2 regions of the Citrobacter freundii complex sp. 2025EL-00176 genome follow, and region 2 is predicted to be linked to the other one. Evidence: predicted binding sites of a transcription regulator. Region 2 holds the regulator's gene; the other holds the start of a gene.
What was found. Region 2 encodes sigma-54, which starts transcription at its own class of promoters, with help from an activator protein. Its sites were predicted from a motif close to GTTGGCACANNTTTCGCTNT; they were not measured.
Positions count from the first base shown of each region.

Region 1: a site for sigma-54 is predicted at 1,472-1,491, ahead of glnA (glutamate--ammonia ligase). Genes of this name have one in related genera too.

Region 1 is NZ_JBRYHT010000019.1:14,135-17,432, forward strand. It holds gene glnA (glutamate--ammonia ligase) at 1-1,385, opposite strand, end outside; gene typA (ribosome-dependent GTPase TypA) at 1,766-3,298, shown strand, end outside.
Region 2 is NZ_JBRYHT010000003.1:73,966-77,263, reverse strand. It holds gene lptC (LPS export ABC transporter periplasmic protein LptC) at 1-39, shown strand, start outside; gene lptA (lipopolysaccharide ABC transporter substrate-binding protein LptA) at 8-556, shown strand; gene lptB (LPS export ABC transporter ATP-binding protein) at 563-1,288, shown strand; gene rpoN (RNA polymerase factor sigma-54) at 1,335-2,768, shown strand; gene hpf (ribosome hibernation promoting factor) at 2,791-3,078, shown strand; gene ptsN (PTS IIA-like nitrogen regulatory protein PtsN) at 3,162-3,298, shown strand, end outside.

The DNA of each region.
Region 1 (3,298 bases), on a different contig from region 2:
TCTACCGGGTGCGGCGTCATGCGCACACGGTCATCTTCTTCACGACGCAGCGTAATGTACGCATCGATCGCTTCATTGGTGAACACGCCGCCTGCAGTCAGGAACTCACGGTCCAGATCCAGTTCTTTCAGTGCTTCTTCCAAAGAACCCGCAACCTGTGGGATCTCTTTCGCTTCTTCAGGCGGCAGGTCGTACAGGTTTTTGTCCATCGCTTCGCCCGGGTGGATCTTGTTCTTGATACCGTCAAGGCCGGCCATCAGCAGCGCGGCGAAGCACAGGTACGGGTTAGCAGCCGGGTCCGGGAAACGCACTTCGATACGACGCGCTTTCGGAGAAGCCACCACCGGAATACGGATGGAAGCAGAACGGTTACGGGCAGAGTAAGCCAGCATGACCGGCGCTTCGTAACCCGGGACCAGACGCTTGTAGGAGTTGGTGGTCGGGTTAGCCAGGGCGTTGATGGCTTTAGCGTGTTTGATTACGCCGCCGATGTAGTACAGCGCCTGCTCAGACAGACCCGCGTATTTGTCACCGGAGAACAGGTTTACGCCGTTCTTGGACAGGGACATGTGGCAGTGCATGCCGGAACCGTTATCGCCGAACATCGGTTTTGGCATAAAGGTCGCGGTCTTACCGAAGCGGTGCGCAACGTTGTGAACCACATATTTGTAGATCTGAATTTCGTCCGCTTTTTTGGTCATGGTGTTAAAGCGGGTCGCGATTTCGTTCTGGCCTGCGGTTGCCACTTCGTGGTGATGCGCTTCAACGACCAGACCCATTTCTTCCATGATCAGACACATGGTAGAACGGATGTCCTGAGAAGAATCTACCGGAGGAACCGGGAAGTAACCACCTTTCACGCCAGGACGGTGACCTTTGTTACCACCTTCGTATTTGGTGGAAGAGTTCCATGCGCCTTCGATATCATCGATAGCGACGTGGGAACCGGAAATGGATGCGCCGAAGCGGATGTCGTCAAACAGGAAGAACTCTGGCTCTGGCCCGAACAGCACGGTGTCTGCGATGCCGGTAGAACGCAGGTACTCTTCAGCGCGTTTAGCGATGGAGCGCGGGTCGCGGTCGTAGCCCTGCAGCGTACCGGGTTCCAGGATATCGCAACGGATGATCAGGGTAGACTCTTCATAGAACGGGTCGATGAGTGCAGTAGACGCATCTGGCATCAGAACCATGTCTGATTCGTTAATGCCTTTCCAGCCACCGATTGAGGAGCCGTCAAACATTTTGCCTTCTTCAAAGAATTCGGCATTTACCTGATGAGCAGGAATAGTGACGTGCTGTTCTTTACCTTTGGTATCAGTGAAGCGCAAATCAACAAACTTCACTTCGTGTTCGTTCAGCATCGTCAAAACGTGTTCAGCGGACATACTTACTCTCCCGGATTGGTCATGGTCGTCGTGGTAACGAAGTCTTCAATTCTGCAAAAAATTGGCCGTGTCGCCGTAAAAAATATAAAGCGAAATCTGTGCCAACTTTTAAATTGCCCCTAAAAGGCGTTATCATGCGCACTATCGTGCAAAGGGGCTGCACCATGAAGGATGTATTGCACCATTATAGTGCTTTAATGTGAACATTAAGCACCATATTGGTGCAACGCACCCCAGATTACCCCTTTTAACGCTCCGTGAATGTGATCACAAAGAAACTCTGCAATACTTGTTTGCGGAGGATGTTTGTGATCCTGTTTTGTACTGCGATTAATCCGTGTACAATAACGCGCTATTTCTAAAATGCCTGAGGCAAAGTTGTGATCGAAAATTTGCGTAACATCGCCATCATCGCGCACGTAGACCATGGTAAAACGACCCTGGTAGACAAGCTGCTCCAACAATCCGGTACGTTCGATGCACGTGCTGAAACCCAAGAGCGCGTGATGGACTCCAACGATTTGGAGAAAGAGCGTGGGATTACCATCCTCGCTAAAAACACCGCTATCAAATGGAATGACTACCGTATCAACATCGTTGACACCCCGGGGCACGCCGACTTCGGTGGTGAAGTTGAACGTGTAATGTCCATGGTCGACTCCGTGCTGCTGGTGGTGGATGCAATGGATGGTCCGATGCCGCAGACGCGCTTCGTGACCAAAAAAGCCTTTGCCCATGGCCTGAAGCCAATTGTTGTTATCAACAAAGTTGACCGTCCTGGCGCGCGTCCTGACTGGGTTGTTGATCAGGTATTCGACCTGTTCGTTAACCTCGACGCTACCGACGAGCAGCTGGACTTCCCGATCGTTTACGCTTCCGCGCTGAATGGTATCGCAGGTCTGGATCACGAAGATATGGCGGAAGACATGACTCCGCTGTATCAGACCATCGTTGATCGCGTACCGGCTCCGAGCGTAGACCTTGATGGCCCGCTGCAGATGCAAATCTCTCAGCTGGACTACAACAACTACGTTGGTGTTATCGGTATCGGCCGTATCAAACGCGGTAAAGTTAAACCGAACCAGCAGATCACTATCATTGATAGCGAAGGCAAAACCCGTAACGGTAAAGTCGGTAAAGTTCTGACCCACCTGGGTCTGGAACGTATCGAGAGTGATATTGCCGAAGCAGGCGATATCATCGCGATCACCGGTCTGGGCGAACTGAACATCTCTGACACCATCTGCGACCCGCAGAATGTCGAAGCGCTGCCGGCTCTGTCCGTTGATGAACCGACCGTAACCATGTTCTTCTGCGTAAACACCTCTCCGTTCTGTGGTAAAGAAGGTAAATATGTTACCTCTCGTCAGATCCTTGACCGCCTGAACAAAGAGCTGGTGCACAACGTTGCGCTGCGCGTTGAAGAAACCGAAGATGCGGATGCGTTCCGTGTATCCGGTCGTGGTGAGTTGCACTTGTCTGTTCTGATCGAAAACATGCGTCGTGAAGGTTTCGAAATGGCGGTTTCCCGTCCGAAAGTTATCTTCCGCGAAATCGATGGCCGTAAACAAGAGCCGTTCGAAAACGTAACGCTGGACGTTGAAGAGCAGCATCAGGGTTCTGTGATGCAGGCTCTGGGTGAGCGTAAAGGCGATCTGAAAAACATGAATCCAGATGGCAAAGGCCGCGTACGTCTCGACTACGTGATCCCAAGCCGTGGTCTGATCGGCTTCCGTTCAGAATTCATGACCATGACCTCCGGTACCGGTCTGCTGTATTCCACCTTCAGCCATTACGACGACGTTCGTGCGGGTGATGTGGGTCAGCGTCAGAACGGCGTACTGATCTCCAACGGCCAGGGTAAAGCAGTTGCGTTCGCACTGTTCAGCCTGCAGGACCGCGGTAAGCTGTTC
Region 2 (3,298 bases):
ACCTCATATGAAATCCAAAACAAACAAACTCAGCCTTAATCTTGTGCTTGCCAGCTCACTTCTGGCCGCCAGCATTCCGGCATTTGCCGTCACCGGCGATACCGAGCAGCCGATTCACATTGAGTCGGACCAGCAGTCCCTGGATATGCAGGGCAACGTGGTGACGTTTACTGGTAACGTGATTGTGACCCAGGGCACCATCAAAATTAACGCCGATAAAGTCGTTGTGACCCGCCCAGGCGGTGAAGACGGTAAAGAAGTGATTGACGGTTACGGTGATCCCGCCACCTTTTACCAGATGCAGGACAACGGTAAGCCAGTGAAAGGCCGCGCCTCACACATGCACTATGAACTGGCGAAAGACTTCGTCGTTCTTACCGGTAAGGCTTACCTGGAACAGCTTGATAGCAACATCACAGGCGATAAGATCACCTATCTGGTAAAAGAGCAGAAAATGCAGGCCTTCAGCGATAAAGGCAAACGCGTCACCACCGTTCTGGTTCCGTCGCAGTTGCAGGACAAAAACAAGGCTCCGGCAGAGAAAAAAGGTAACTGATTCGTTATGGCAACATTAACTGCAAAGAACCTTGCAAAGGCCTATAAGGGCCGCCGTGTGGTGGAAGATGTCAGTCTGACCGTCAACTCCGGGGAGATCGTCGGTCTGCTCGGTCCTAACGGTGCGGGCAAGACAACGACCTTTTACATGGTGGTCGGCATTGTCCCGCGCGATGCGGGCAACATTATCATTGATGACGAAGATATCAGTCTGCTGCCACTGCATGCGCGCGCCCGTCGCGGCATCGGCTACCTGCCGCAGGAAGCGTCTATTTTCCGTCGCCTGAGCGTGTTTGATAACCTGATGGCGGTACTGCAAATTCGTGACGATCTCACCAGCGAGCAGCGGGAAGATCGCGCCAATGAGCTGATGGAAGAATTCCATATCGAACATCTGCGTGACAGCATGGGCCAATCGCTCTCCGGTGGTGAACGACGCCGTGTGGAAATCGCCCGCGCGCTGGCCGCCAATCCAAAATTTATCCTGCTTGATGAACCGTTTGCCGGTGTTGACCCGATTTCCGTTATCGATATTAAACGGATCATTGAACACCTGCGCGACAGCGGGCTTGGGGTGCTGATTACCGACCATAACGTCCGCGAAACGCTGGCAGTGTGTGAGCGCGCCTATATCGTGAGCCAGGGACACCTGATCGCCCACGGCACGCCGACAGAAATACTGCAGGATGAGCACGTTAAGCGCGTATACCTTGGGGAAGACTTCAGACTCTGATAGGGTAGAAGACTTCACGTCACCGCAGGAGAAAACAACTCTGAACATGAAGCAAGGTTTGCAACTCAGGCTTAGCCAACAACTGGCGATGACGCCTCAGCTACAACAGGCGATCCGTCTGTTGCAGTTGTCCACGCTGGAACTTCAGCAAGAACTTCAGCAAGCGCTGGAAAGTAACCCACTGCTCGAGCAAACCGATCTTCACGACGAAATTGATACCCAGGAAAAACAGGACAGCGAATCCCTCGATACCGCAGATGCACTCGAACAAAAAGAGATGCCAGAGGAATTGCCGCTTGACGCCAGTTGGGATGAAATCTACACCGCCGGTACGCCTTCAGGCACCAGCGGAGATTACATCGACGACGAACTGCCTGTTTATCAGGGTGAGACCACGCAATCGCTGCAGGATTACCTGATGTGGCAAGTGGAGCTGACCCCGTTCTCGGATACCGATCGCGCCATTGCGACATCGATTGTTGATGCGGTAGACGAAACCGGTTATCTCACCGTGACCCTGGACGATATTCTCGAAAGCATGGGCGATGACGACATCGGTATGGATGAAATCGAAGCCGTGCTTAAACGCGTTCAGCGCTTCGATCCCGTTGGCGTGGCGGCCAAAGATCTGCGTGACTGCTTACTGATCCAACTTTCACAATTTGATAAGTCCACACCATGGCTGGAAGAAGCGCGCCTGATCATCAGCGATCACCTCGATCTGTTAGCCAACCATGACTTTCGCTCGCTGATGCGCGTGACCCGACTGAAAGAAGACGTGCTGAAAGAAGCCGTCAACCTCATCCAGTCGCTCGATCCCCGCCCAGGACAGTCGATCCAAACCGGCGAGCCGGAATACGTCATCCCGGATGTGCTGGTGCGTAAGCATAACGATCGCTGGGTAGTCGAACTCAACGGCGACAGCATTCCACGCTTGCAGATTAACCAGCACTACGCCGGGATGTGCAATAGCGCGCGCAACGATGCTGACAGCCAGTTTATTCGTAGCAATTTGCAGGATGCGAAGTGGCTGATTAAAAGCCTGGAAAGCCGCAATGATACGCTGCTGCGCGTCAGCCGCTGTATCGTGGAACAGCAGCAGGCCTTCTTTGAGCAAGGCGAAGAATTTATGAAACCGATGGTGCTGGCGGATATCGCCCAGGCTGTCGAGATGCACGAATCGACCATTTCCCGAGTGACCACGCAAAAGTATCTGCACAGTCCGCGCGGCATATTTGAACTGAAGTATTTCTTTTCCAGTCACGTGAACACTGAAGGCGGGGGCGAAGCCTCATCCACAGCGATCCGCGCACTGGTGAAGAAATTAATTGCTGCGGAGAACCCCGCGAAACCGCTGAGCGACAGCAAGTTAACCTCTATGCTGTCGGATCAGGGTATCATGGTGGCGCGCCGCACCGTTGCGAAGTACCGAGAGTCTTTATCCATTCCGCCGTCTAACCAGCGCAAACAGCTGGTCTGACCCAACCGATAAGGAAGACACTATGCAGCTCAACATCACTGGAAACAACGTCGAAATCACGGAAGCTCTGCGCGAGTTTGTTAATACCAAGTTCGCCAAGCTTGAACAATATTTCGACCGGATTAATCAAGTCTATATTGTGTTGAAAGTGGAGAAGGTTACACATATCTCGGATGCAACACTGCATGTAAACGGTGGCGAAATTCATGCCAGCGCGGAAGGTCAGGATATGTACGCCGCCATTGACGGTTTAATTGATAAACTGGCTCGGCAGTTAACAAAACATAAAGATAAACTGAAACAGCACTAACTTGTCCGGGCAGTTAGCGGGTGCAGGACGGCCTGTTGTGCAGCACAACGGGCCATTTGTACGGTTAGCGCTTAGGTGAAATTATGACAAATAACGATACGACTCTACAACTGAGCAATGTTCTTAACCAGGAATGTACGCGCGCGGCCGTTCACTGCCAAAGCAAGAAACGCGCACTGGAAATCATCAGTGAACTGGCGGCAAAACAGCTCAGCTTACC